One region of the Methylobacterium nigriterrae genome, then DNA from elsewhere that is predicted to be linked to it. Evidence: predicted binding sites of a transcription regulator. Region 1 holds the regulator's gene; the other holds the start of a gene.

Region 1 (14,596 bases):
GCGGTGGTCAATCCCGAGGGTCTGCGCTTCGCGGACGAGTTCGTCCGCCACAAGTTCCTCGACGCGGTCGGCGACCTCGCGCTCGCCGGCCTGCCCCTCCAGGGTGCCTACCGCTCCTATTGCGGCGGCCACCGGATGAATGTCGGCGTCCTCACCGCCCTCTTCTCGGACCGCGCCAACTACGCGATCGTCGAGGCCCAGGGGACCCGCCGCGAGAGCGCGCTCGCCGAGTTCGGCGTCGGCCTCGGGATCGCGGCCTTCGCGGGCGACCTGTAACCGTCAGAGCACACCGGGCCGCCGATCGCGCTGAGCCCGCGCCCGCCGTTTTCACGCCCGATTTCGGCGCCACGGTGAATCGTCTGTGAAGAGCGGCGCGGCCGCAGGGACCCCGGCCGGTCCGCCGTGGCAGGATGCCCGCTCGACGCGACATCCGTGATGGCTTGACGGCGCAAGCCTCTGCGCAGACAGAGCCGTGCCTGTTGGGGAATGAACCGCAAATGCCTGTCACCTCTCCGAACCGCTCTGCGCTGGCGGCCCTGATCCTGTCGGCGCTGAGCCTCGGTCTCGGCGGCTGCGACGCCCTCGACTCGATCAATCCCTTCGCCGAGAAGTACAAGCCCGAGGTCGTCCCGGACGTCCCCGCGGACAAGCTCTACAGCGAGGGCTTGGCCAAGATGGAGGACAGCGACTACGAGGGCGCCACCAAGAAGTTCGGCGATCTCGACAAGCAGTACGCCTATTCCGACTGGTCCCGGAAGGCGCTGCTGATGACGGCTTACGCGAATTACGAGGGCCAGAAGTACGACGACGCCATCAATGCCTCGAAGCGCTACCTGCAGCGCCATCCGGCGAGCAAGGACGCGGCCTACGCCCAGTACCTGATGGCCATGTCCCAGTATAAGCAGATCCCGGACGTGACCCGCGACCAGGACCGTTCCGAGAAGGCCCTCGTCGCCCTGCAGGAACTCGTCCAGCGCTACCCGACCTCGGAATACGCCGCGGACGCCAAGTCGAAGATCCAGATCACCCGCGACCAGCTCGCCGGCAAGGAGATGGAGGTCGGCCGCTTCTACCTGGAGCGCCGCAACTTCCCGGCCGCGATCAACCGCTTCCGGGACGTGATCAGCAAGTACCAGACGACCCGCCACACCGAGGAGGCGCTGGAGCGCCTCGTCGAGGCCTACATGGCGCTCGGCATCACCCAGGAGGCGCAGAACGCCGCGGCCGTGCTCGGGCACAACTTCCCCGACTCGCCCTGGTACAAGGACGCGCACGCCCTCCTGCAGAACGGCGGCCTGGAGCCGCGCGAGGAGAAGACCTCCTGGCTGAGCCGCGCCTTCTCGTCGCTCACCGGCCGCACCGCCTCGGCGCAGTAGGAACCGGGGGAGGACCCCCGCGGGGACTTCGATCGCGGGCGCGGCCGGCCGGCCGCGCCCGCGACGTATTTTGGGGATGAAGTCCGGGCGACTTCCCCTTACATGACGGCGATCCAGTTCGAAGGGGCTTCCGACGCGGCATGCTCGTGCAGCTTGCGATCCGCGACATCGTTCTGATCGACAAGCTTGAGCTGAACTTCCGCGAGGGGCTGAGCGTCCTGACCGGGGAGACGGGCGCGGGCAAGTCGATCCTGCTCGATGCCTTCGCGCTCGCACTCGGCGGGCGCGGAGACGGGCGGCTCGTGCGCCACGGCGAGAGCCAGGGCAGCGTCACCGCCGTCTTCGACGCCCCCCTCGACCACCCGGCGCGCCTGATCGCGGCCGAATCCGAGATCGACACCGAGGGCGACCTGATCCTGCGCCGGACCCAGATGGCGGACGGGCGCACCCGCGCCTTCGTCAACGACCAGCCGGTGGGCGTGCAGGTGCTGCGCGCCATCGGCGCCGCCCTCGTGGAGATCCACGGCCAGCACGACGACCGGGCGCTCGCCGACCCGACGACGCACCGCGCGATTCTCGACGCGTTCGGCGGGCTGCAGGCGCCGCTCGCGGCGGTGGCGGAGGCCGGCAAGCGCGTGCGCGGCGCGCGCGCGGCGCTCTCCGAGCAGCGGGCCCGGGTCGAGGCGGCGCGCAAGGAATCCGACTTCCTGCGCCACGCCGTCGACGAGCTCGCCACCCTCGACCCGCGGGCCGGCGAGGAGGCGGCGCTGGCCGAGCGCCGCACGGTCATGCAGCAGAGCGAGAAGGTCGCCCGCGAGCTGAACGACGCCCTGGAGGCGGTCGGCGGCCCGAATTCCGGCAGCGCCCATCTCGCCTCGGCGATGCGCAAGCTGGAGCGGCGATCGAGCCAGCTGCCGGCCCTCGTCGAGCCCTGCATCGCCGCCCTGGACGCGGCGCTCGTCGCCCTCGACGAGGCGCGCGCCGTCCTCGAGGCGGCGGTGGCCGAGACCGAGTTCGATCCGCGCGAGCTGGAGCGGGTGGAGGAGCGCCTGTTCGCCCTGCGCGCCGCCTCCCGCAAGTACGACGTGCCGGCCGACGAGCTCGCCGCCCTGCGCGAGCGCTACGGGGCCGACGTCGCCGCGATCGAGGCCGGCGAGGAGGCGCTCGGCGGCCTCGAGCAGGATCTCGACAGGGCCGAGGCCGCCTACGCCAAGGCGGCGGCCAAGCTCAGCGAGGGCCGCAAGCGCGCCGCCAAGGCGCTCGACTCGGCCGTGAAGGCCGAGCTGCCGCCGCTCAAGCTCGAGCGCGCCCGCTTCATCACCGAGATCGCCACGGATCCCGACTCGCGCGACGGGGCGGGCATCGACCGCGTCGAGTTCTGGGCGCAGACGAATCCGGGCACGCGGCCCGGGCCGATGATGAAGGTGGCCTCCGGCGGCGAACTCTCGCGCTTCATGCTCGCCCTCAAGGTGGTGCTCGCCGACAAGGGCTCGGCCCCGACCCTGATCTTCGACGAGATCGATACCGGCGTCGGCGGCGCCGTGGCGGACGCGATCGGGGCCCGCCTCGCCCGCCTCGCCGGGACCGTGCAGGTGGTCGCCGTCACCCACGCGCCGCAGGTGGCGGCACGGGCCGAGACCCACTTCCTGATCGCCAAGGATCCCGTGAAGGGCAGCGACCGGGTCGCGACCCGGGTGGCCTCGCTGCCGGTCGAGGCGCGCCGCGAGGAGATCGCCCGGATGCTCGCCGGTGCCACCGTCACCGACGAGGCCCGCGCCGCCGCCGCGCGCCTCCTGCAGGGCGCCGCGGTCTGACAGGCTCTGACGCCTCGATCGAGGCGCAGAGCGCATCGGGCGGCCCGCGCGAGCGAGCGGCCGCGTTCCGTCCGCGGGCGCACGCGAGGCTCGGCCGACGCGCGACGGTAAAACTTCGTTAACCATCCCGTCAGAGAGTGATTCGACCGGACGGCCGGCGTGATTCGCGCGGGCACGGGATCAGTCTCAAGGGGGGAGACGATGGAGCAGACGGCCGGCAATCGCGACGCGGCTTCGCCCGGGCAGGGCGGCCCGGCGCCCGTCCTCAGCTTCGACACCCGCCAACGCCTGGGCCTGGCGCTGCGCTCGGTCTACGAAGGCAGCGTGGACACGCAGCCGATCCCGGATACGCAGGTCGATCTGCTGCTGCGCCTGCGCCACAAGGAGCGCGAGCGCAGCCGCGCACGCTGAGCCGCCCCGCCCGAGGGCTGCGGGACGCCTACCAGCGCCGCGCGCCGGGCCGGCGCTTGTACTCCGCCGCCCGGATCAGCGTCAGGACGCGGTCGAGCTGGCGCAGCATCGCCTCCTCGTCGACGCGCGCCGCCGCCGCGTCCAGATCCGCACCGAAGCGCTGGCGGGCCTGCGCGAGCGCCAGGTTCCGCTCGAGCTCCTCCCGCTCGGCATGCAGGGCCAGGTAAGCCGTCTCCTCGGCACTCGTCTCGCCGGCCGGCGGGGCGGGCGCTTCGCTGCTCTCGGTCCGCATCATGTCCTGTCCGATCCCCGCGGCGCGCGGCGCCGCGGAACTTCCGATGCATGCCAGGAACGCGCGAGGCGGCGAAACCGTGCCATGGCGTCCGCACCGCTTCCGCCGGAGCCCGCCGCGAGCCCGCGGGCGGGACCCCGTGGGGAACTGCGGATGACCCCGTGTCGGAATGCGGATGCCGCCGGGTGGGGCCGGCGCTGTCATCGCAGTGTCATGCCGCTGTCATAGAGGCGGCATCGTCGGGCGGCTATCGCTCGCGGCGACCGGGTTCCCGGCCGGCCGCGCAGGCTGCAGGCCGGACGAGGGACGACCCGTCCGGGACAGCGCCCGACAGCAAACGGAGACGCACGTGAAACCCTTGACCTACGCGCTCGCCATCGGCCTCGCGACGGCGCAGCTCGCCTTCCCGGCGCTCGCCGCCGACATCACCGGCGCCGGCGCCACCTTCCCGTTCCCGGTCTACTCGAAATGGGCGGAAGCCTACCGCAAGGATACCGGCACCGGCCTCAATTACCAGTCGATCGGCTCCGGCGGCGGCATCAAGCAGATCCAGGCCAAGACCGTCGATTTCGGCGCCACCGACGCGCCCCTCAAGGGCCCGGCGCTCGAGAAGGACGGCCTCGTCCAGTTCCCGACCGTGATGGGCGGCGTCGTCACCGTGGTGAACATCGCGGGCCTCACCCCGGGCCAGCTCAAGCTGACGGGCGAGCTCGTCGCCGACATCTACGCCGGCAAGATCACCAAGTGGTCGGATCCGAAGATCGCCGCGCCCAACCAGGGCGTGAAGCTGCCCGACGCGACGATCACGCCGGTCTACCGCTCCGACGCCTCGGGCACGACCAACATCTTCACCACCTACCTGTCGCAGGTCTCCGAGACCTGGAAGAAGGAATTCGGCGCCGCCACCACGATCTCCTGGCCGGCCGGCCAGGGCGGCAAGGGCAACGAGGGCGTGACCGCCACCGTCAAGCAGGTCCCGAACGCGATCGGCTACGTCGAGTCGGCCTACGCCAAGCAGAACAAGCTCAGCTACGCGCTGATCCAGAACAAGGCCGGCAAGTACCCGCAGCCGGACGACAAGGCGTTCCAGGCCGCGGCCGCCAGCGCCGACTGGAAGGCGGCGCCGGGCTTCGGCATCTCGCTGACCAACCAGCCCGGCGACGATGCCTGGCCGATCACGGCCGCGACCTTCATCCTCGTCCACAAGGACGCGGCCGACGCGGCCAAGTCCGCCGAGGTGCTCAAGTTCTTCGACTGGGCCTACAAGAACGGCGACACGCTCGCCTCCGAACTCGACTACGTGCCGCTGCCCGACAACGTGGTGGGCCTGATCCACGAGGAGTGGAAGCAGGTGAAGGGCAAGGACGGAAAGCCCGTCTTCAACATGTGAGGCCGGCAGCCGGCGCCCGCACTCCGGGCGCCGGTTTCGCCTGTCCGGTCCGGTGGGGGCCCTCTCCCGCCCGGACCGGTTCCGCGGACCCGACCTCTCCCGCGCGGGAGAGGTGACCGGCGCCCCGCTCGCTTCCGGCACCGCCGCGCGCTAAACGCCTCGAACCGACGAGAATTGCGGATGGCCTCCTTGACCGAACAGATCACGCTGGCGCGCACCGATGCGACGCGTGTCCGCCGGGCCCCCGGCCGGGGCTTCGACCGCCTGTTCCGCGGGGCCGCCTACGGCTCGGCCCTGCTCGTGCTCCTGATGCTCGCCGGCATCCTCGGCTCGATCGCCTGGGGCGGCTGGCCGGCCTTCCGCGAGTTCGGCTTCGGCTTCGTCACATCGAGCGCCTGGAACGTCGGCACCGAGCAGTACGGCGCGCTGGTGGCGATCATCGGGACGCTGGCCTCCGCGTTCCTCGCCCTCCTGATCGGGGTGCCGCTCTCGCTCGGCATCGCCGTCTACCTGACGCAGCTCTGCCCCGGCTGGGCGCGCAAGCCCGTCGCGATGACGATCGAGCTCCTGGCGGCCGTGCCGAGCATCATCTACGGCATGTGGGGCCTGTTCATCTTCGCGCCGCTCTTCGCCCGCTTCGTGCAGGTTCCGGTCTCGAACCTCGTCGAGGGCCTGCCGGTGGTCGGCACGCTGCTCTACGCCCGCGTGCCCTCGGGCGTCGGCGTGCTCACGGCCGGCATCATCCTGGCCATCATGATCGTGCCCTTCGTGGCCTCGATCACCCGCGACATGCTCGACCAGATCCCGACGGTGCTGCGCGAGAGCGCCTTCGGCATCGGCTGCACCACCTGGGAGGTGGTGCGCCACGTCCTCGTGCCGCAGGCCTCGGTGGCGATCATCGGCGCCATCATGCTGGGGCTCGGCCGCGCGCTCGGCGAGACCATGGCGGTCACCTTCGTGGTCGGCAACGCCAACCGGCTCTCGGCCTCGATCTTCGATCCGGGCTCGACCATCGCCTCGCGCATCGCCAACGAGTTCAACGAGGCGGACGGCCTGCAGCTCAACGCCCTGATGGCGCTCGGCTGCATCCTGTTCGTGATCACCTTCTTCGTCCTCGTCATCGCGCGGCTGCTCGTGCGCCGCGTCAAGGTCGCCTGAGGATCCTCGCGATGGACGTCACCAACCCCCTCGGCCAGACCCGCGCGGCGCCGGCGAACCGGGTGCGCCCGAGCCGGCGCGTCGCCGACCGGGTGCTGCGCTTCTCCTGCCTCGCCGCGACGGTGCTGGGCGCCATCGTGCTCGGATCGATCCTCCTGATGCTGATCATCGAGGGGCTGAAGGGCCTCTCGCCCAGCCTGCTCACGCAGCCGACGCCGGGCCCGGGCTCGGAGGGCGGGGGCATCGCCAACGCGATCCTGGGCAGCCTCGTGCTGACCCTGATCGGCATCGTGGTGGCGACGCCGGTCGGCGTCATGGCCGGCACCTACCTCGCCGAGTACGGCCGGGCCTCGAAGCTCGCCGACCTGATCCGCTTCCTCAACGACATCCTGCTCTCGGCGCCATCGATCCTGATCGGTCTGTTCGTCTACACCCTGATGGTGCGGCCGATGGGCACCTATTCGGGCTGGGCCGGCGGCGTGGCGCTCGCCATCATCGCGACGCCCGTGATCGTGCGCACCACCGAGGACATGCTGCGGCTCGTGCCGGGCTCCCTGCGCGAGGCCGGCGCGGCGCTCGGTGCGCCCCCCTCCCGGGTGATCATGAGCGTGACCTGGCGCGCCGCCTCGGCGGGCATCGTCACGGGCATCATCCTGGCGCTCGCCCGCATCGCCGGCGAGACCGCGCCGCTACTGTTCACGGCGCTCAACAACAATTCCTGGTTCAGCCGCGACCTGATGGGCGGCGTCGCGAACCTGCCGGTGATGATCTACCAGTTCGCGCTCTCGCCCTACCCGAACTGGCAGGGTCTGGCCTGGGCCGGCGCCCTCCTGATCACGGTGACGATCCTCGGCCTGTCGATCCTCGCCCGCCTCGTCATCAAGCCACAGCGGGCGCGCTGAGCCGCGCCCGACCGCCCAGCGACATCCTCGCGAAGGACACCCCGATGAGCGTCGCCCCCGCGATCACCGCCGCCCAGGCCAACGGCCGCAATAAGGCCGACGAGCGCGCGCCCGTGCGCATCGCGGTGAAGGACCTCGACTTCTATTACGGGACCTTCCACGGGCTGAAGGGCATCAACCTCAACTTCCACGACCGGCAGGTGACGGCCCTGATCGGCCCCTCGGGCTGCGGGAAGTCGACGCTGCTGCGCACCTTCAACCGCATCTACAGCCTCTACCCCGAGCAGCGCGCCGAAGGGCAGATCCTGCTCGACGGCCAGAACGTGCTCGACCCCAAGGTCGACCTCAACGAGCTGCGCGCCCGGGTCGGCATGGTGTTCCAGAAGCCGACGCCCTTCCCGATGTCGATCTACGACAACGTCGCCTTCGGGCTCCGCCTCTACGAGCGCCTGCCGAAGGCCGAACTCGACGTGCGCGTCGAGGAATCCCTGCGCAAGGCCGCGCTCTGGGACGAGGTCAAGGACAAGCTCCGGCAGTCCGGCATGGGCCTCTCGGGCGGCCAGCAGCAGCGCCTCTGCATCGCCCGGACGGTCGCCCAGCGCCCGGAGGTGATCCTGTTCGACGAGCCGACCTCGGCGCTGGACCCGATCTCGACGGGGCGCATCGAGGAGCTGATCGAGCAGCTGCGCGACGAGTTCACGATCGCGATCGTGACCCACAACATGCAGCAGGCCGCCCGCATCTCGCAGTTCACGGCCTTCATGTATCTCGGCGAGCTCGTCGAGTTCGGGCCCACCACCCGGATCTTCATGAATCCCGAGAAGCGGCAGACGCAGGACTACATCACCGGCCGCTTCGGCTGAGCCGCCCGCGGGCGCATCCCTCCCTCACCGCGGTCCCGCCCGGCGGGCCGATCGAGGACGCCAGACCATGTCCGAGCACATCGTCACCTCCTACGACACCGACCTCGAGGACCTGCGCCGCTCGATCGCCGAGATGGGGGGCGTCGCCGAGAAGATGATGGCGGATGCGAGCGTCGCCCTCGTGCGCCGCGACACCGCACTCGCCCAGAACGTCATCGCGGCCGACAAGCGCCTCGACGTGCTCCAGCGCGAGATCGAGGAGCGCGCCGTGCTCCTCATCGCCCGCCGCCAGCCGCTCGCCATCGACCTGCGCGAGACGATCTCGGCGATCCGCGTCTCGGGCGACCTCGAGCGCATCGGGGACCTCGCCAAGAACATCGCCAAGCGCGTCGTGGCGATCAGCGATCAGGCCCAGCCGCAGAAGATCGTGCTCGGCGTCCAGCACATGAGCGACCTCGTGCAGGAGCAGCTCAAGGACGTGCTCGACGCCTACGGGGCCCGCGACACCAAGGCCGCCCACGACGTCTGGCAGCGCGACGGCGCCATCGACGCCCTCTACAACTCCCTGTTCCGCGAGCTCCTGACCTACATGATGGAGGACCCGCGCAACATCTCGTTCTGCACGCACCTCCTGTTCTGCGCCAAGAACGTCGAGCGGATCGGCGACCACACCACCAACATCGCCGAGACGATCCACTATCTCGTCACCGGCGTGACCCTGACCGACCGCCCGAAGGACGACGCCTCGAACTACGCCACGATCGCGCCCCGGGCCGGGGCCTGAGGCGATCCGGCTTTGACGAGACCATGAGCACCCGCATCCTGATCGTCGAGGACGAGGAGGCCCTCACGCTCCTCCTCCGCTACAACCTCGAGGCCGAGGGCTACATCGTCGACTCGGCCGTGCGCGGCGACGAGGCCGACCTGCGCCTGCACGAGCAACTGCCCGACCTGATCCTGCTCGACTGGATGCTTCCGGGCCTGTCCGGCATCGAGCTGTGCCGCCGCATCCGGGCGCGCCGCGAGACCGAGCGCCTGCCGATCATCATGCTGACCGCTCGCGGCGAGGAGGGCGACCGCATCCGCGGCCTCGGCACGGGCGCGGACGACTACATCGTCAAGCCGTTCTCGGTGCCGGAACTCCTCGCCCGCGTGCGCGCGCTCCTGCGGCGCGCCAAGCCCGCCCACGTGGCCAGCCTCCTGATCGCGGGCGACATCGAGCTCGACCGGATGAGCCACCGGATCCGCCGCTCGGGCCGCGAGATCCATCTCGGCCCCACCGAGTTCAAGCTCCTCGAGTTCCTGATGCAGAGCCCGGGCCGGGTGTTCTCGCGCGAGCAGCTCCTCGACGGCGTCTGGGGCCACGACGTCTACATCGACGAGCGCACGGTCGACGTCCATGTCGGGCGCCTGCGCAAGGCGATCAACCGCCCGCGCCAGTCCGACCCGATCCGCACCGTGCGCGGCTCCGGCTATTCCTTCGACGAGATGTTCTCAGGCGTCGAGTAGGGCGCGGCCGGACAGGATCGGGCTCGCGTCCCCTCTGCCGTGGGGGACAGGGCGAGGTCCTTCCGGACAGGGCGCATCCCGCGCCCGGTCCGCGTTCCGCGGATTCTCCCGCGCGGGCGAGGCGCGCGGCGCCGGCCGGCCTCAGCGGAAGCCCGCGACCCTCCGGTCCCGCTTGCGCTCGGCGGCGGGCTGGTAGGCGATCTGGGCGTGGTGGCTGCAATAGGGCAGGCCGGTGATGGCGCGGCCGCCGCAGAATCGGAACTCGGGGGTCGTCGGGTCGCCCATCGGCCAGCGGCACATCGATTCGCGCAGATCCATGATCGTGACCCGCTCCGAGACCGCGAGCGGCACCTGGTCGGCGGCCGAGGCCGGCGCCGCGGCCGGCGGGAAATCGGGGGCCGGGCGGTGCGAGGCGATCGCGATCGGCTCGGGCGCGTCGGCGGCGATCTCGGCCACGGTCGCGGCCTCGATCTCGCCCTCGGCCTCGCGCAGGGGCCGCTTGCGGCCGTTCACGGGGGCGCCGGCCACCGGCTTGACCCGGCCGGCGAGACCCAGCCGGTGCACCTTGCCGATGACCGCGTTGCGGGTGACGCCGCCGAGCTGCGCGGCGATCTTGCTGGCGCTCTGGCCGTCTTCCCACAGGCGGCGCAGAAGGTCGACGCGCTCGTCCGTCCAGCTCAGGCTCGCTTCCGTCATCGCCCCCTCCGAACGCTGCGATCACCGCTTCCGCCCCCCGGCGGACCCGACGCGGTTCGGACGCACGAGGCCCAACGCGGCCCGCGTGCGAGCCGCGTCCATGCGGAGCCTGCCGGTGCGAAATCCGTCCGTGTGCGCCACTGGTGATGGCCGCCGCGCGTGTTCCCTGCGGCAACGGTCCGAACCTACAAGAGGCCTCGTGGACGATGCAAGAGTCGACGATCAGACTCGGCCGCCGGGCGTCCGCGGTTTCCACCGGCAATGGCCGCGCCGCGCCGGCCGGCCGCTCACGACGCCGGCGCCTGTGGCGGCCTTGCATCAGCCGATCACCGTCGCGTCAATTGCCGCGCTCGGCCGGGAACGCTAGAATGGCCAAGCTCGTTCGGTTGGGGGTGCAATCGGAAGCTTGAGCGCTGGGACTTGGCGATGGCACGTCGGTTGGATTGGTTGCGCGGCGCCCTCGCGCTCGGGCTGGCGGGTCATCTCGCCGCCTGCTCGTCTATTCCGCGGATTCCCTACACCGCCGAGCAGGCGGCGTACGCGAGCGTGCCGGGCATCCCCGCCGCCCGCGCCTTCGCGGACGCTTCCTCCGAGACCTTCGCCGAGATGGCCGCGCGGCCCGAGGCCAAGCGCCAGGCCTTCAACTATCTCGCCCTGTCGGGCGGCGGCGGCGACGGCGCCTACGGGGCCGGCATCCTGAACGGCTGGACCGCCTCCGGCACCCGGCCGGAATTCTCCCTCGTCTCGGGCGTGAGCACGGGCGCGCTGATCGCGCCCTTCGCGTTCCTCGGGCCGGCCTACGATCCCTACCTCACCGACATCTACACGAGCGGCGTCGCCGCGACGCTGGTGCAGTCGCCGAGCCTCACCAACGTGCTGTTCGGCTCGGGCCTGTTCGGGGACGGCCGCCTGCGCGACCTGATCGGGCGCTACGTCACGCCGGACCTCCTCGCCGCGGTGGCCGAGGAGCACGCCAAGGGCCGGCGCCTCCTCGTGGTGACGACGAACCTCGATTCGCAGCGCGCCGTGATCTGGAACATGGGCGCCATCGCGGCGAGCGGCGCGCCGAACGCGGTCGATCTGTTCCGCGACGTGCTCACCGCCTCGGCCAGCATCCCGGCCGTGTTCCCGCCCCAGCTCATCGACGTGCAGGCGGGCAACAGCGCCTTCCAGGAACTCCATGTCGACGGCTCCGTGGTGACGCCGGTCTTCACCCTGCCGCAATCCTTCCTGCTGCGGGACGGGCGCCTGCGCACGCACGGGCGGGCCAACATCTACGTCGTGATCAACGGGCGCCTCGAGCCGGAATTCGACGTCACCCGGAACAACACCCTGGCGATCGTGGAGCGCTCCTTCACGACGGGCAGCCGGGCCCGCAGCCGCGCGACGCTGGCGACCACCTACGCGTTCACCCGCGCCAACGGGGTCGGCTTCAACCTCACCTACATCGACGAGCGCGCGCCAAACACCACGGCCGCGCGCGGCTTCGACACCGGCTACATGCGCAGCCTCTACCAGGCCGGCTACGAGAAGGCCCGCGCCGGCGCCTTCTGGGAGCACACCGTCCCCGCTTCCCCACTCGTGAAGACGGTCACGGCGGCGGCGCAGTAAGGCCCCCCTTCCCGCCCGCCGCCTGACGCCGAGGCACGGCGCCGTCCGCGAGCGGGCGGGTCCCGTCCGATTGCGAAGGGCTTTCCTACTTGCGCAGGATCTTGGTGACGATCCGGCCGACGAGGTTGCCCGAATCCGCGTTGCGGTCGTCGCGGGTGACGGGGCGGTTCTCGTTGCCGAGGATCTTGGTGACGATGCGTCCAATCAGGCTCATGGTGGGGTCCTCGCGCTGAAGGCGCCGCGGCGCGGCGCAAGCTTTGCCGAACCAACGGGCGGGCGTGGGGGCCTGTTCCGTCTCAGCTGACGCGGTAATCCGAGAGCCGCGCGCGGCGCGCGCCGCGCCGGTAGGCCAGCACCGAGCCCGGCCAGATGGCGGTGTTGCGGCCCTGCTCGTTCTGGTACCAGCTCGTGCAGCCCCCGGCCTGCCAGATGCTGTCGGAGAGGCGCCCCTGCACATCCGCCAGGAAGCGCGCCTGCGCCTCCGGCCTCACCTCGATGGCCGTGCGCCCCTGCCGCGCCAGGGCCTTCAGGCAGGAGAGGGCGTGCTCCACCTGCGCCTCGATCATCAGGATCATCGAGTTGTGGCCGAGCCCCGTATTCGGCCCCATCATCAGGAACAGGTTGGGGAAGCCCGCGACCGTGATGCCCTGGAAGGCGCCCATCCCGTCGCGCCAGGCTTGCGCGAGCGTCAGGCCCCCGCGCCCGACGATGTCGAGGGTGCGGAAGCTGCCCGTCAGATCGAATCCGGTGGCGTAGACGATCACGTCGAGGGCATGCGCGCCGCCGTCCTGCATCACGACGCCCTCGGGCGTGATGCGCGCGATGCGGCCCGTCTCCAGGCTCACGTTCGGGCGCATCATCGCGGGGTAGAAATCGTCCGAGATCAGGACCCGCTTGCAGCCGAGGCGGTAGCGCGGCGTGAGCTTTTCCCGCAGCGCCTTGTCGGGCACGGCCCTGGCGAGGTGGCGGCGCGCCATCGCCTCGGCCTGGCCCGTCAGCTTCGAGACCTTGGTGAAGCCCATGAGCGCGCGCAGCTCGTGGATCCAGAACAGGCGCTCGCGAAACAGCCGCCGGGCGAAGGGCACGAAGCGATAGGCCGCCTTCGCGCGCGCGCCGATGGCGCGGTCGTGCTTGGGCATGATCCAGGCCGGCGTGCGCTGGAACAGCGTGAGGTGGGCGGCCTCCTTGGCGATCTCGGGCACGAACTGGATCGCGCTCGCCCCCGTGCCGATCACGCCGATGCGCTTGCCGCCGAGGTCGCAGGCATGGTCCCAGGTGGCCGAGTGGAAGGCCGTCCCCGAGAAGCTCTCCCGGCCGGGGATGTCCGGCAGGGCCGGGTGGTGCAGGCCGCCCATGCCGGAGACGATCGCCCGCGCCCGGACCGGGCCGCGGCTCGTCTCGACCCGCCACAGCGATTGCGCCTCGTCCCAGGCCGCGCCGGTGACGGCGGTCCCGAGGTGCAGGTGGGGCAGGAGGCCGTGGTCCCGCGCCGTCTCGCGCAGGTAGGCGGCGATCTCGGCCTGTTGCGGGTAAAGGCGCGACCAGTCGTGCTTCGGCACGTAGGACAGGGAGTAGAGGTGGGAGGGGATGTCGCAGGCCGCCCCCGGATAGGTGTTCTCGTGCCAGGTGCCGCCGATGCCGTCGCCCTTCTCGACGATCGCGAAGGGGCCGATCCCCTCCTGGCGGCAGCGGATTCCCGTGGCGAGGCCGGAGAAACCGGCGCCGATGATCAGGAGGGCGAGCGTCTGCTGCGGGAGGGGCCGGGTCGGCTGCGCGTTCATGGCTGCTCGTTCATGTCTGATCCACCTGGGCGGCCGCATCGGCCGGCTTGGCCGCATCGGCCGCGTGCGCCCGCAGGAAGGCGGCGGCCGCGTCGAGGGAGCGGCGCGCCTCGGGCAGGAAGCCGTGGGCGAATTGCCAGACATGGGGCACGACCGGGAAGACCGTGAGGTCGACCGAAACGCCCGCCGCCCGGGCCGCCTCGGCGAGGCGGCTCGAATCGTCGCGCAGCAATTCCCGCTCGCCGACATGGACGAGGAGCGGCGGCAGCCCGGCGAGGTCCGCGTAGAGCGGCGAGACGAGGGGCCCGGCCGGATCGGCGCCCGCGAGGTAGAGAGGCGCGAGCCGGCGCAGGCCCTCGGGATCGAACATCGCGTCGCGCCCGGCGTTCGTCCGATACGATTGCCCGCTGCCCAGCATGTCGGTGGCGGGCGAGAACAGGGCGGCGGCGCGCGGCAGCGGCAGGCCGGCGTCGCGGGCGCGCAGCATCAGGGCGAGGGCGAGGTTGCCGCCCGCCGAGTCACCCGCGATGACGGCGGGCCCCCCGGCCGAGACGGCGCGCCAGGCGGCGAGCGCGTCGTCGAGGGCCGCCGGGAACGGGTGCTCGGGGGCGAGGCGGTAATCGGGCACGAACACGTCGAAACCGCGCTGCGCGAAGTAGCCCGTGAGCGGCCGGTGGGTGCGCGGCGAGCAGGCGATGAAGCCGCCCCCGTGCAGGTAGAACAGGCGCGGGCGGTCCTCGCCCGCGCCGCGGCGCACCCGCTCGCAGGGGATGCCGCCGACGCTGCCGGGCTC
Region 2 (14,596 bases), on a different contig from region 1:
AGCCGCCGTCGGCGGTGCCGTGCTCGGGCAGGTCTCGGCCGGACGGATCGCGGCCGGAAGCGTCTCGGGGAGCGTGCATCAGAGGGACTCGTCGGAGAGCCGCACGGTCTGGCCCTCGCTCAAGGAATGGACGCCCGCGACGACGACCCGCTCGCCGGCCGACAGGCCGGAACTGATCGCCACGCGCTCGGGCCCGCGCTCGGCCACGGTGACCGGGCGCCGGGTGACGCCGGTGCCGGCCGCGTTCACGATCCAGACGGAATCCTGGCCGTCGGCCGTCAGGAGCGCGGTCGCGGGCAGCGGGAAGCGGCTCTCGACGGGGCGTTCCAGCGAGACCGTGATGGTCGCGCCGAGCCGGAAGGCGGTGGGCGGGTTCTCCAGCGTCATGCGGATGCGCCGCGTGCGCGTGGTCTGGTCGGCGAAGGGCGCGACCTCGCGCACGCGCCCGAGCGTCGTCACCTCCGGCGCGCTCTGCAGCGCGACCCGGAAGCGGCCGTCCTTCGGCATCGCGCCCGCGAGATCCTCGGGGATGTCGACGACGGCCTCGCGCGCCTCGGGGCGGGCCACCGTCACGACCGCCTGGCCGGCGCTCAGGACCTGGCCGACCTCGGCGCTGCGCTGCGTCACCACCCCGTCGAAATCGGCCTTCAGCTCGGTGTAGCCCATCTGGTCGCGGGCCTTCTCCAGGCTCGACTGGGCCTGGGCGAGCCGGGCCTGGGCGGTGTCGCGGTTCGCCACCGCGCCGTCGAGCTGGGCCTGTGTGACGTTGCCGCCCTCCATCAGGCGGCGCGTGCGCGCCTCGGTGGCGCCGGCATTCTCGGCCTGCGCCCGCGCGTCGGCGACGTCGGCCTCCGCGCGCACCAGGGCGTAGCGCGGCACGATCGGGTCGAGGGCGGCGAGGCGCTGCCCCTTCCGGACGATGTCGCCCATCGTCACGTCGCGGGCGACCACCCGGCCGCCGATCTGGAAGCCGAGCTGCGACTGGTAGCGCGGCTCGACGGTGCCCGCGAAGGGCCCGAACATCACGGCATCGACGGGCTTGGCCACCGTGTAGAGGACCGGGCGGACCGGCGGCGCCTCGGCCTTCTCGGCGGGCTGGCAGGCCGCCAGCGCGAGCAGGGGCAGGAGGAGGCCGAGGCGGGCACGGCGGGCCCCCTCTCCCGCGCGGGAGAGGGTTGGGATGAGGGATGCGACCTCTCCGGACATGGCGAACCCCTCACCCGGTCCGCGTCCCGCGGACTCGACCTCTCCCGCATGGGAGAGGTGGCCTCGCGCTGGGTTTGAAGCGTCGCAGGATTGCCGAAACAGGCAAAAAATCATCGCGCGGCCCCCGTGTCGCCGTTCGCGACCGTGACGGTCTGGCCGGGGCGCAGGAACTGGATGCCCGCCGTGACGACCTCCTCGCCCGGCGCGACGCCGGATTCGAGCGCGATCCGGTCGGATCCGTAGCGGTCGACGACGATGGTGCGCGGCGCGACCGTGCCGGTCTTCGGGTCGCGCACCCACACGGCCGGCTCGCGCTTCCAGCGGTAGAGCGCCGACCAGGGCAGCACGACGGCCTCCCGCGGCCGGAACTTGCCATGCCCGATCACCACGGCGCCGAGCCCCATGGCGGGGGGCGTCGATTCGAGCCCGACCTTGACCCGCACGGTGCCGGAGGCCGGGTCGACGCTCGGCGAGATCTCCCGGACCGTGCCGGTCGCGACCACCGCCGGATCCGACTGCAGCGTGACCGCGACGGTCTTCGAATCGGGCGGGGTGGCGAGGAGCGCCTCGTAGACGTTGAACACCGCGTCGCGCGGGCCGTCCTGCGCGATGACGAGGACGGACTGGCCCGCCTGCACCACCTGGCCGGTCTCGAGGGAGCGGCTCAGCACGATCCCGGCGACGCCCGCGCGCAGCTCCGTGTAGGAGAACTGCTCCTGCGCGGTGCCGAGCGCCGCCTTGGCCGATTCGACCGCCGCCTGGGTGGTGCGAAGCTGCTGCTCCGCGTTGTCATAGGCGGGCCGGGTCGTGTAGCCGCTCGCGAGAAGGGCTTCCTGGCGCCGGAACCCGAGACGCGCCTGCGTCAGCAGCGCCTCCGCCGAGGTAAGCGCGGCGCGGGCGTTGTCGAGGTTGGCGCGCTGCTCCTGCGGGTCGAGGCGGGCCAGCACCTGGTCGGCCGCGACGTGGTCGCCGACCTCGACGAGGCGGGCCGCGACCTTGCCGTTCGTGCGGAACGAGACGTTGGTCTGGGCCTGGGCCTGGATGTCGCCGGTGATCACGATGTCGGCGGCGACCACCGCGGTCCGGGCCGCCTCGGTCCGCACCAGGGTCTGCGCGGCGAGCGGCACCTCGCCGGCCCGGGCCGGGCCTGGCGGCATCGCGGCCACGGCCGCCAGCAGGGCGGCGAGGGTCCCTGTCCTGATCCTGCGAAGCCTCGGCACGGCGCTTCCACCTCGATTCGGTCTATCGCGGCGGACCCATATCGGGTATCTTACCGACCGTCCAGACGGTTTTTAGGTGTGGAGCGAGATGACAAAGGCGCGCAGCCGGCGCGAGGATCGGCCGGCGATCATCCTCGACGCCGCCGAGGCCCTGCTGCGCCGATCGGGCAGCCGCACGCTGACGATCGACGCGGTGGCGGCGGAGGCGGGCCTCAGCAAGGGCGGGGTGCTGCATCACTACGCCTCGAAGGACGCGCTGGTGACGGCGCTCGCCGCGCGCAAGGTCGAGCGGATGCGCGAAGGCATCGCCGCCTGCGCGGAGCGGCTGCCGCCGGGCCCGGCCGGCCTGCCGCTCGCGCTGATCGCGCATGCCCGCGAGGTCTACGCCGAGGAATGCGGCTTCCCGGACTCGCTCCTGATCGCCACCGCCGAGAACCCGCAGGCCCTGGCGGGCTTCCGCGCCTTCCTCGCCGAGCGCCTGGCGCAGGCGGCGGGGCTCGAGGCGCGCCCCGGCGCCGGGGCGGCCCTCGTCTTCGCGGTGCTGGGGCTGATGATGAGCCGCTCGCTCGGCTTCCACGACCTCGACGGGCCGGACCTCGGGCGCCTGTTCGAGGCGCTGGAGGCGCAGGCGCGGGCGCTGCCCGAGCGCGCCCCTGAGAGTTAGGCTTCCGCCGCCAGCGCCTCGAAGACCAGGGCGTGGCGGGCCGCGATCGCCTCGACGTCGCTGCCGTAGCCGCCGCCGATCACCGCGACGAGCGGGATGGCGCGGGCGCGGGCCTGACCCACCACGAAGCGGTCGCGGGCGGACAATCCCGCATCGGTGAGCGCGAGGCGGCCGAGCCGGTCGTCCCCGTGCGGGTCGACGCCGGCATTGTAGAAGACGAGGTCGGGCGCGAGCGCGTCGAGGAGCGGCGGCAGCCGGGCGGCCAGCACCGCGAGGTAGTCGGCGTCGCCGAGCCCGTCCGGCAGCCCGATGTCGAGGTCGCCCGGGATCTTGGCAAGGGGATAGTTCTTCTCGGCGTGGATCGAGAGCGTGAAGAGGTCGGGCGAGGCGAACAGGCAATCGGCGGTGCCGTCGCCCTGGTGGACGTCGCAATCGACGACGAGCGCCCGCCCGATCGCCCCCTCCCCCTGCAGGGCGCGGGCTGCCACCGCGACGTCGTTGAAGACGCAGAACCCGGCCCCTTGCGCGCGCCGCGCGTGGTGGCTTCCGCCGGCCGCGCTGCCGGCGAGCCCGTGCGCGAGGGCGAGCCGGGCCGCCGCGAGCGTGCCGCCGGCCGAGGCGCGGGCGCGGGCCGCCACGCCCGCGTCGACCGGCAGCCCGATCGCCCGCTCGATCTCGCGCGGCACCGCCGCGCCGAGAACGGCCTCGACGTAGGCCGGATCGTGCGCGAGCGCCAGGATCGCGGCCGTCGCGGGCTCCGGCCTGACGAAGCCCGCCGGCGCCAGCCCCCGCGCCGCCAGGATCTCCGCGAGCCGCCCGTATTTCCGCATCGGGAAGCGGTGGCCCTCGGGCAGGCTCGCCTGGTAGGCCGGATGATGGACGATGGGCGGGCTCAACCGGCGGCCCCGGGATCGCCCGGGCCCGCGCCGAGCGGGACATCGCCGGAGTTGCTCGCCAAAGGTCTCGCCAAAGGTCCCGCCCGTTCGCCCGTTCCCGCCCGAGTCGGCGGCCTGTCATACGACTGATACGGCCCGGCTGTTAGGGGCGCTGATCCGGATAGGACTCGGGCGCGCCCCTGCGCCGCAGGCGCGGCGGCCCTGACGTCGAGACTCGTTTTGGAGACCCGTTCATGCACGGCCCTGCCGCGAGCGGCCCCCTGCTCGTCCTCGCGCTCTGCGCCCTCCTGACGCTCGTCCAACTCGTCAGCCTCGCGATCGCGGCGCGGCGCATCGGCGCGGCGCGGCCGGGCTCGACCTTCCCGGCCGCCGCGCCCGTCTCTCTGGTGCGGCCGGTCTGCGGGCTCGAGGCCTTCAGCGAGGAGATGCTGACACGCGGCTTCCGGCTCGACTATCCCGATTACGAGCTGATCTTCTGCGTGGCGGATGCCGGCGACCCGATCCTGCCGCTCCTGCGCCGCCTGATCGCGGCCAATCCGCGGGTCGCGTCCCGCATCATCGTCGGCGACGAGCGGGTCAGCGACAACCCGAAGCTGAACAACTGCGTGCGCGGCTGGGAGGCCGCCCGGCACGATTGGGTGGTCCTCGCCGACTCGAACGTGCTGATGCCGCCCGATTACCTGCAGCAATTGCAGGCGGCGTGGCGGGCCGGGACCGGCCTCGTCTGCTCGACGCCGATCGGCGACCGGCCGGACGGGTTCTGGGCCGAGGTCGAGTGCGCCTTCCTGAACACGCTCCAGGCCCGCTGGCAATATGCCGGCGAGGCGCTCGGCCTCGGCTTCGCCCAGGGCAAGAGCATGCTCTGGCACAAGCCCTTCCTGGAGGCGCGGGGGGGCATCCGGGCGCTCGCCGCCGAGATCGCCGAGGACGCGGCCGCCACGAAGCTGGTGCGGGCCGCCGGACACCGCGTCCACCTCGTCGCCGCGCCCTTCCGCCAGCCCCTCGGGCGCCGCCGCTTCCGCGAGGTCTGGGCGCGGCAGTTGCGCTGGGCGCGCCTGCGCCGCGTCACCTTCCCGCTCTTCTTCGCCCCCGAGATCGGCACCGGCGCGCTCCTGCCCCTCGGGATCGCGGCCGCCTGCGCGGGCACGATGCCGGCCGCCCTCGGCCTCGGCGCGTTGGCGCTCGTCTGGTACGGCGCCGAGTACGCGCTCGCGGGCCGCGCCGGCTGGCCCCGCCCGCCCCGTCTCCTGCTCGCCTTCCTGGCGCGGGACGCGATGCTCCCCGCGTTGTGGCTCAGCGCCTGGCTGCAGAGCGCGATCGTCTGGCGCGGCAACGCCATGGACATCCGCCCGAAGGAGACCGGCCGCCTGCGCCCGCGCGTCCGGGCGGCGTGAACGGGCTCGACGCCTGGCGCCTCGACGGCGGTGCGGCACGCGTCCCGGTCAGAACGCCTCGCTCCGCCGAAAAGCGGCCCGCGCGGGCGGCCCCGCCTCATCCCCGCCCACAAAGCGGGCTGTCACGTCCGCATGAGAATCGCGATCCTCGAAACCGGGCGTCCCCCGGCGCGCCTCGGCGGCGCCTATCCCGGCTACGGCGCCATGGTCGAGCGCCTCGTCGGGCCGGGCCACGATTACGAGACCTATCTCGCCGATCGCGGCGCGCTGCCCGGGACCGGGGCGCACGAGGCCTACCTGATCACGGGCTCGCCGGCGGGCGCCTACGACCCGGACCCGTGGATCGCCGACCTTACCGCCTTCCTGCGGAACCTCGATCCCGGCAGGCGGGTGGTGGGCCTCTGCTTCGGCCATCAGGTCATGGCGCAGGCCTGGGGCGGCCAGGTCGAGAAGTCCCGGACGGGCTGGGGCCTCGGCCTGCACCGCTACGACGTGGTCGAGACCGCGCCCTTCATGGACGGCGCGCGGGCCATCGCCGTCCCGTTGAGCCACCAAGACCAGGTCGTGGCGCCTCCGCCGGGCGCGCGCGTGCTCGCGGGCAGCGCCTTCACGCCCTTCGGCGTCCTGGCCTACCGCGACCGGGCCGCCCTCTCCTTCCAGTGCCACCCGGAATTCGCGGCCGATTACGCGCGCGCCCTCGTCTCGGGCCACCGTGCCGCCGAGGCCGATCCGACGTTCGGGGCCGCCGCCCTCGCCTCCCTCGACGCGCCGCACGATTCCGGACGCGTCGGCGGCTGGATCAGGCGCTTTCTCGAGGCTCGGTAATACCGTCGCCGACTGATCACTTCGGTGCGGGTGAGCGCACCAACCCGCGACCTCATCCTGAGGTGCCGCGCCAGCGGCCTCGAAGGAGGTTTCCAGCGGCCCCCGCGCTTCCTGGAGTCCTCCTTCGAGGCCTCCGCTACGCTGCGGCGCCTCAGGATGAGGGCTAGGCTGGGAGCCCGCACCCACACCGAAGGGATCGGGCGGTCATGATAGGAGAACGCTGGTGCGGGTAGAGGGAATCGAACCCCCACGCCTTGCGGCTGGCGATTTTGAGTCGCCCGCGTCTACCAATTCCGCCATACCCGCGACACGGGCCTCTTCGCACAGGTCCGGCACGGGGGCCAAGCGGATATTTCGGGGGAGGAAGGCGGCGCGGCCGGGCCGTCCGCGCCGGTTCCGGCCGCTGGTCAGCGCCGGACGGTTGTGCTCAATGGGCGCCGCCTCACCCTCGCCAGACCCCAGGACCCGATGATCCGCCGCCTCTACGAGTGGATAATGGCACTTGCCGGCAAGCCCTCCGCGCCCTGGGCACTCGGGGCCGTGGCGTTCGCCGAGAGCTCGTTCTTCCCCGTGCCGCCCGACGCCATGCTGGTGCCGATGGCGGTGAGCCGGCCGGACCGGGTCTGGTTCTACGCGCTCATCGCGACGGTCGGCTCGGTGGCGGGCGGCCTCGTCGGCTACGCGATCGGCGCGCTCCTGTTCGACTCCCTCGGCCAGTGGCTGTTTCGGATCTACGGCCTGCAAAACTCGGCCGTGACGTTCCAGGAATCCTACGCCCGGTACGGGCACTGGGTGATCCTGCTCAAAGGTCTGACGCCGATCCCCTACAAGCTCGTCACCATCACGTCGGGCTTCGCCCATTACAGCCTGTTCTGGTTCACCGTGCTGTCGATCGCGACGCGGGGCGCGCGCTTCTTTCTCCTGGCAGGGCTGCTCGGCCGCTACGGCGTCCAGATCCGCGGCGTGCTCGACCGGCATCTCAACGTGGTGGCGGCGGTCTCGGCCGCCGTGATCATCCTCGGCTTCGTGCTGTTCAAGGTGTTGCTGTGAGGATCTCTGCCGGGTTGGGGAGCCGGAGGGGAACGGCCCTCCTCGTCCTCCTCGGGGCCGCGGCGACGGTCGGCGGCGCGCTCGTGTTCGAGCATGTCCTCGGCTACGTCCCGTGCAAGCTCTGCCTGACCGAGCGCATCCCCTACTACGCGGCGATCCCGCTGGCGGCGGTCGCGCTCGGGGCGCCCGGGCGCCTCGCCCGGCTGACGCTGGGTCTCGCCGCCCTCGTGCTCCTGTACGGGGCGGGCCTCGGGGTCTACCACGCGGGCGCCGAGTGGGGCTTCTGGCCGGGCCCGACCGATTGCGGCGGCGGCAGCGGCGCCAATCCCGACTCAGTCGGCGACTTCCTCGACGCGCTGAAGACGACCCGGGTTGTCGATTGCTCGACCGCCGCCTGGCGCTTCCTCGGCGTGTCGCTGGCCGGCTGGAACGCGCTGATCGCGGCCGTGCTCGCCGCGCTGGCGGGCCGAGCGGCGCTGCGGCGCTAGAGCATCGTCCGTGATTCCCGGATCGCGGACGATGCTCCAAACCATTGATCTGGCGCGCTTCCCGATCGCCAAACCGGCAACCGCTCTGGCCGATAGCGCGCTCGGTTCGCCCGCTTTCGGGATCCGCCATGCGCACGCCCCCGCGGGAGCGGTCGAGTCCGACGGCGCGAGGCGCGCCAAGCCCGAGGCGGTCAATTGGGAGCGGCACCGATCAGCCGCGGGTCAGGGCGGCCGCTTCCGGCAAGGCGGCGCGTGATCCAGCCCTGCGCCTCGCTGAGATCGGCGAAGGTCGGATGGATCGGGCCGTCGAGGCGCCCGACGCCGGCCTCGAAGAACCACTTGCCGGCATCCGGCCCGTGCTGGTCCGAGAGCCGCACCAGCACCGCCGCGAAACGATCGTCGTCGAAGACGAGCTGCCCTTCCTCGTCCCCGCTGCCCGTCGCCACGCGCACGGGCTCAAGATGCAGGCTCACGCGGCGGCCTCTCGCTCGAGGTGCAGATAGGTCGTGTCGAACTCGCCCAACCTGCTGAGGCTACTCCAGTCATGGATGATCAGTTCCCGGCCCTGCAGGCTGATCAGGCCCTGGGCGCGCAGATCCTGCAGCACGCGGTTGACGTGCACGTTCGACAGGCCCAGCGCGTCGCCGATGTCGATCTGCGTGGAGAGCCACTCGCAGCGGTTGTTCCCGGCCAGGCCGACGGCGTGGAGCTTGCAGTACATCTCGCAGAAGACGTGCGCGATCCGCCCATGCGCGGTGCGCCGGCCGATGCCCGTCATCCACTCGCGGAAGATGGCCGCGTCGACGAGCGTGTCGCGCCAGAGCGCCAGCGCGACCTCCGGGTAGCGGAAGCACAGCTCACGGAGGCTCTCATGCGAGAGAAAGCCCAAGCGGCACGGGGTCAGGCTGGCGAGATTGTGGTCCATCACGTGCAGGGGCAGGCTCTGCAGGTCCGGGATGTCGCCCGGCACGTGGAACGACAGGATCTGCCGCTTGCCCTCGCTCAGGAGCTTGTAGCGGAAGGCCCAGCCCGAGAGGACGAGGCAGCATTGCGAGGGCCGCTCCTTGTCGCGGACGATGTCGTGCTGCGCCTCGACCACGCGAACGGCCATCGGCAGCCGGCCGACGGCCTGCCGCGCCTCGTCCGAGAGGCATGCGATGCTCTCCAGCTTGCGGATGAGCGGAGCCAGTTCGGCGCTCGAGGCTGATGTCATGAGGCGTGCGCTTCGGCTTGCGGGCGAGCCTCGAAGCGCTGCCGCTATCGACGGGTGCGGCGTCGCTCCTGGCGGTCGTCCGCTATGTATGCGCCGTTCTACAATTCGGCATTGTCACACGTTAAAACATAAAACTTCTGGTTATTTGCGGAATCGACCTTGAACGGCCCTGATCTTGACGGCGGAGCCTTGCTCCCGGCCGACGGGAGCGTGCCGGGCGCGGGATCGTACCGACCACGCCGCCCATGCGGGCTCGCCCGGAGCGTGCCCCGGAGCATCGTCCGTGATCCTTGAATCACGGGCGACGCTCCAAACCATTGATCTTGCGCGCCTTCTGATCGGCGAGCCGGCAACCGCTTTGGCGGAGAGAGCGCTAGTTCCGGTCGTCCGGCAGCATCGGCAGCGGCGCGACGTCGATGCCCTCGTCGACGAGGGCGCGCGCCTCCTCCAGGCTGGCCTGCCCGTAGATCGGGCGGCTGTCGGCCTCTCCGTAATGGATCTTGCGCGCTTCCTCGGGGAAGCGCGCGCCCACGTGCTCGGCGGTGCTCGCCACCTGCGCGCGCACCATCCGCAGCAGCGCCCGCATCTGGCGCTCGGGCTCGGCGAGCATGGGCATCGGGGCGGGCGCGGGCACGGCGGCGGGCGTCGCGGCGGGCGGGCGGGCGCGGTCGGTGCGGGCGACGCCCGGCGCCATCGGGCTCTTGTCGACCCTGGCCGAGTCGCAGAACGGGCAGGTCACGAGGCCGCGTGCCGCCTGGTCGTCGTAGGCGTCGCTCGAGGGGAACCAGCTCTCGAAGCCGTGGCCGGCCTCGCAGACGAGTGCGTATCGGATCATGGCTTCAGGACAACGCGCGGATCAGCCTTGGCGGCCCACCCGCTCGACGGTGAAGGGTCTCGCATGCGCGAGGGCGGGGATGCGCGCGCGCGCCTCCGCCACCCGGGCGAGGTCGATCTCGGCCAGGATCACGCCGGGCTCGGGCCCGCCCGCATCGGCCAGCACGACGCCCCAGGGATCGACGATGATCGAGTGGCCGTAGGTGTCGCGCCCGTCCTCGTGGCGGCCGCCCTGCGCGGCCGAGATCATGAACGATCCCGTCTCGATGGCGCGGGCCCGGTGCAGGACGTGCCAGTGCGCCTCGCCGGTCTGCTTCGTGAAGCAGGCGGGCGCGGTCAGCACCGTGGCGCCGGCCTCCGCGAGGGCCCGGTAGAGGGCCGGGAAGCGGATGTCGTAGCAGATGCCCAGTCCGATCGTGGCCCAGGGCGTCTCGGCCACCACCGCCGAGGCGCCGCCCGTGTAGGTGGCGGATTCGCGCCAGCGCTCCCCGTTCGGCAGGTCGACGTCGTAGAGGTGGAGCTTGTCGTAGGCCGCCAGGATCTCGCCCTGCCCGTCGATCAGGAAGGCGCGGTTGGCGATCTTGTCGCCGCTGCGCACCGCGAGCGAGCCGACCTGAACCATGACGCCCGCCTCGCGGGCGACCGCGCGCAGGGCGGCAAGCGTCGGGTCGTCCTCCGGCGGCCCGACCTTCTCGAACAGGGCCGTGCGGCTGCGCTCGACCAGCGAGGTCATCTCGGGGGTCTGCACGTAGTGCGCGCCGGCCCGCGCCGCCTCGCGCACGCCCGCGACCGCCGCGTCGCGGTTGGCGAGCGGGTCGCGTCCCGACCGCATCTGGACGCAGGCGGCGACGAAGCGGGGCTCAGCCATCGGCCTGGCCCGCCGCGGCCTTGCCCGCTGCGATCTTGCCCGCCGGGACGTCGCCCGCCGGGACGGCCTCGGCGCCGAGCAGCGGATCGAGCCGGCCCGCGCGCTCGAGGGCGTAGAGGTCGTCGCAGCCGCCGACATGCTGCGCGCCGACGAAGATCTGCGGCACGCTGGTGCGCCCGCCCGAGCGCTGCAGCATCGCGGCGCGCGCGCCCTGCATCCTCTCGACGTCGATCTCCTGGAAGGCGACGCCCTTCTCCTTCAGGAGGCTTTTCGCCGCCGAGCAGTAGGGGCACCAGGCCGTGGTGTAGATCGTGACAGGCTGCATGTGCGCGGACGAGCCCCGTGGAGGAATGCCTGCATATAGGCAAGCGGCAGGCCGCTTCCTATTGCGGGAGAGCCACGGGGCCGGGATGTCGCGCGGGACCGCCGGCCGCCTCAGGCCGCCAGCAGCTTCTCGACCTCGTTGACGAGGTCGCGCAGGTGGAAGGGCTTGGACAGGACCTTGGCGTCCTTCGGGGCCTTCGAATCCGGGTTCAGCGCCACGGCGGCGAAGCCCGTGATGAACATGACCTTGATGTCCGGATCGAGCTCGGTGGCGCGCCGCGCCAGCTCGATCCCGTCCATCTCGGGCATCACGATATCGGTCAGGAGCAGCTCGAAGGGCTCCTCGCGCAGCCGGTTGTAGGCCGAGAGTCCGTTGTCGAAGGAGAGAACGTCGTAGCCCGCATTCTGCAGCGCCTTGGCCAGGAAGCGGCGCATGTCGTTGTCGTCTTCGGCCAGGAGGATCTTCATCGGACGGTTCCGAGCCCTTGAGTCGCTGCGTTCATTCCATAAAGGGACGATTTGGTAAACAAGGCGTTAGGATTTGGGGGCGCCGGCCGGTGCCCTGCCGCACCGATGCGGGCCGGCCACGCCCGCCTGCGCAGTGGACAGGCGCGGCCCCGCGCCCCAATGTGGAGGCTGTCCGAGACCCTCCCGCCAGAGAGGCGCCCGCGCCCCGATGACAGCGTCCCACCCGGATGAGACCGACCCGTTCGGCTTCGCTCCGGCCTTCACGGTCGACGAGCCCGAAACCCATGCGCTGCCGTTCGTCTTCAACACCGGGCATTCCGGATCGGTCTACCCGGTGGCGTTCCTGGCGGCCTCGCGCCTCGACGCCCTCGCCCTGCGCCGCTCCGAGGACGCGCATGTGGAGCGGCTCTTCGCCCCCGTGGTCGGGCTCGGCGCGCCCTTGATGCGGGCGAACTTCCCGCGCGCCTTCCTGGACGTCAACCGCGAGCCCTACGAACTCGACCCGCGCATGTTCGACGGGCGCCTGCCGCCCTTCGCCAACACCCGCTCGATGCGGGTGGCGGGCGGGCTCGGCACGGTTCCGCGGGTGGTCGCCGACGGGCAGGAGATCTACGGCAGCCGCCTCCCGGTCGACGAGGCGGTCCGTCGCATCGAGGCGCTCTACAAGCCCTATCACCGCACGCTGCGCGGGCTGATCCAGCGCACCGCCCGCCAGTTCGGCCACGCCGTCCTGATCGACTGCCACTCGATGCCCTCCTCCAGCCTCGGGCGGGACCCGGAGGCCAAGGCCGACATCGTTCTCGGCGACCGCTTCGGCACGGCCTGCGCGCCCGCGCTGATCGACCTGTTCGAGGAGGCCCTGCGGCGGGCGGGGTTCCGGGTGGTGCGCAACAAGCCCTACGCGGGCGGCTTCATCACCGAGCATTACGGCGAGCCGAATGTCGGCCGCCACGCCCTGCAGATCGAGCTGAACCGGGCGCTCTACATGAACGAGGTGACGCTCGCGGTCACCTCGGGCTTCCTGCCGCTGATCGACGCTCTGCGGGCGGTGGTGGCCGCGGTCGCGGCGGAGGCGATGGACCTCGGCGCCCGCCGCATCGCCGCGGAATAGGCCGGCCCGCTCCCGGACAGAAAAAAAGGCCACTCCCGAAGGAGCGGCCCGAAGTCTAGGGAGGAAACGCCCAAGAAGGGCTGCCGGACCGCGACGCCATCGCGATCCCGCAATGCACAAAGTAAAGTGCGCCGCACAAAACGCAAGCGCTTTCCAACGGCCAAGCCCGCTTCCAGCGCATGGCTCCGGCGCGTGACGCGCAATTGAGTTGTGGCCCCGCCTCTCTCAGCCCTGCCGGAGGAGCGCGGCGATCTCGGCGCGCAGCGGGCCGGCCAGGTCCTCGCGCTCGAGCGCGTAGGCGAGGTTGGCGGTGAGGAAGCCGAGCTTCGAGCCGGTGTCGTAGGTGCGGCCCTCGTAGCGCATGCCGTAGAACTTCTGGGTCTCGGCGAGCCGGATCATCGCGTCGGTGAGCTGGATCTCGCCGCCCGCGCCCTTCTCGCCCCGCTCCAGGATCGCGAAGACCTCCGGCTGCAGGATGTAGCGGCCCGAGATGATGTAGTTCGAGGGCGCGGTGCCCTGCTTGGGCTTCTCGACCATGCCGGTGATCTCGAAGGTCTGCCCGAAGGTCTCGCCGACGCTGACGATGCCGTACTGGTGCGTCTCCTCGGGCTTGACCTCCTCCACCGCGATGACGTTGCCGCCGTGCCGCTCGTAGGCCGCGAGCATCTGGCCCATGCAGCCGCGGCTCAGCATGTCGGGCAGGAGCACCGCGAAGGGCTCGTCGCCGACGATCTCGCGGGCGCACCAGACCGCGTGGCCGAGGCCCAGCGGCGCCTGCTGGCGGGTGAAGCTCGTCTGCCCGGCCCTGGGCAGGTCCTTCTTCAGCTCCTCGTAGGCGGCCCGCTTGCCGCGCTCCTGCAGGGTCTGGTCGAGCTCGAACGCGATGTCGAAATGGTCCTCGATCACGGCCTTGCCGCGGCCGGTGACGAAGACGAAGTGCTCGATGCCCGCTTCCCGCGCCTCGTCCACCACGTGCTGCACCACCGGGCGGTCGACCACCGTGAGCATCTCCTTCGGCACCGCCTTCGTGGCGGGCAGGAAGCGCGTGCCGAGGCCCGCGACGGGAAGGACAGCCTTGCGAATGCGTTTCATCGAGTGGAACCTGCGGATTGCCGGAATGGGGGAACGCTCAAGCTGAATCATAGCGCAGCGGCCGGGTGCGCAAAGCCTCGTGGTTATCGCATCCGCCACCTTTGCCCCATAAACACCCCCGAAGCATTGCGGTATCTTCATCTGTCGGTTGCATTAGGGACGAGTGGACGATGGCAGTTCTGGTCACGGGCGGCGCGGGCTATATCGGCAGTCACATGGTCCTGGCGCTGCGCGATGCGGGGCACGAGGAGGTCGTCGTCCTCGACGATCTCTCCACGGGCTTCGACTGGGCGCTCCCGCCGGACGTGAAGCTCGTCGTCGGCGACGTCGCCGACCAGGCCCTCGTCACCGAGACGATCCTGCAGCACCGGGTCGACGCGCTCGCGCATTTCGCGGCCCGCATCGTGGTGCCGGATTCGGTGGCCGACCCGCTCGGCTACTACCTCGCCAACACGGTCAAGACCCGCGCGCTGATCGAGACCGCGGTGCGCACGGGCGTCAAGCACGTCATCTTCTCGTCGACCGCCGCGGTCTACGGCGAGCCGGACGTGGTGCCGGTGCCCGAGGACCTGACGACCAGCCCGATCAACCCCTACGGCCGCTCCAAGCTGATGAGCGAGTGGATGATCCAGGACGCGGCCAAGGCCCACGGATTCAGCTACGTCATCCTGCGCTACTTCAACGTCGCGGGCGCCGACCCGCGCGGGCGCACCGGCCAGTCGACGCCGAACGCCACCCACCTGATCAAGGTCGCGACCCAGGCGGCTCTCGGGAGCCGCAGCCATCTCGAGGTGTTCGGCACCGACTACCCCACCCGCGACGGCTCCTGCCTGCGCGACTACATCCAGGTCTCGGACCTCGCCGAGGCGCACCGCGTCGCCCTCGATCACCTGCGCGCCGGCGGCGAGAGCCTGACGCTGAATTGCGGTTACGGCCGCGGCTA

Evidence for each region. Region 1 encodes PhoB, which activates phosphate uptake and scavenging genes when phosphate is short. Its sites were predicted from a motif close to TGTCATNNANCTGTCAT; they were not measured.
Region 2: WDW90_RS04425 (ceramide glucosyltransferase) is a predicted target of PhoB. The motif match lies at 4,102-4,118, and genes of this name have one in related genera.

The regions. Positions count from the first base shown of each region.
Region 1 covers NZ_JBAWTG010000020.1:33,576-48,171, forward strand. The annotation lists gene lpxC (UDP-3-O-acyl-N-acetylglucosamine deacetylase) at 1-276, shown strand, start outside; gene WDW90_RS13100 (outer membrane protein assembly factor BamD) at 498-1,376, shown strand; gene recN (DNA repair protein RecN) at 1,517-3,190, shown strand; gene WDW90_RS13110 (hypothetical protein) at 3,392-3,601, shown strand; gene WDW90_RS13115 (hypothetical protein) at 3,630-3,896, opposite strand; gene pstS (phosphate ABC transporter substrate-binding protein PstS) at 4,243-5,283, shown strand; gene pstC (phosphate ABC transporter permease subunit PstC) at 5,464-6,441, shown strand; gene pstA (phosphate ABC transporter permease PstA) at 6,453-7,343, shown strand; gene pstB (phosphate ABC transporter ATP-binding protein PstB) at 7,388-8,206, shown strand; gene phoU (phosphate signaling complex protein PhoU) at 8,274-8,990, shown strand; gene phoB (phosphate regulon transcriptional regulator PhoB) at 9,014-9,715, shown strand; gene WDW90_RS13150 (GcrA family cell cycle regulator) at 9,857-10,411, opposite strand; gene WDW90_RS13155 (patatin-like phospholipase family protein) at 10,838-12,022, shown strand; gene WDW90_RS13160 (TFIIS helical bundle-like domain containing protein) at 12,108-12,236, opposite strand; gene WDW90_RS13165 (flavin-containing monooxygenase) at 12,319-13,803, opposite strand; gene WDW90_RS13170 (alpha/beta hydrolase) at 13,814-14,596, opposite strand, start outside.
Region 2 covers NZ_JBAWTG010000004.1:71,446-86,041, forward strand. The annotation lists gene WDW90_RS04400 (efflux RND transporter permease subunit) at 1-79, opposite strand, end outside; gene WDW90_RS04405 (efflux RND transporter periplasmic adaptor subunit) at 79-1,206, opposite strand; gene WDW90_RS04410 (efflux RND transporter periplasmic adaptor subunit) at 1,317-2,363, opposite strand; gene WDW90_RS04415 (TetR/AcrR family transcriptional regulator) at 2,515-3,090, shown strand; gene WDW90_RS04420 (histone deacetylase family protein) at 3,087-3,986, opposite strand; gene WDW90_RS04425 (ceramide glucosyltransferase) at 4,220-5,380, shown strand; gene WDW90_RS04430 (glutamine amidotransferase-related protein) at 5,513-6,205, shown strand; tRNA gene WDW90_RS04435 (tRNA-Leu) at 6,427-6,511, opposite strand; gene WDW90_RS04440 (YqaA family protein) at 6,674-7,255, shown strand; gene WDW90_RS04445 (disulfide bond formation protein B) at 7,270-7,743, shown strand; gene WDW90_RS04450 (hypothetical protein) at 7,935-8,216, opposite strand; gene WDW90_RS04455 (Crp/Fnr family transcriptional regulator) at 8,213-8,956, opposite strand; gene WDW90_RS04460 (DUF1178 family protein) at 9,330-9,791, opposite strand; gene WDW90_RS04465 (carbon-nitrogen hydrolase family protein) at 9,813-10,658, opposite strand; partial or broken gene grxC (glutaredoxin 3) at 10,729-10,983, opposite strand; gene cpdR (cell cycle two-component system response regulator CpdR) at 11,094-11,450, opposite strand; gene WDW90_RS04480 (N-formylglutamate amidohydrolase) at 11,659-12,561, shown strand; gene WDW90_RS04485 (UTP--glucose-1-phosphate uridylyltransferase) at 12,787-13,653, opposite strand; gene galE (UDP-glucose 4-epimerase GalE) at 13,824-14,596, shown strand, end outside.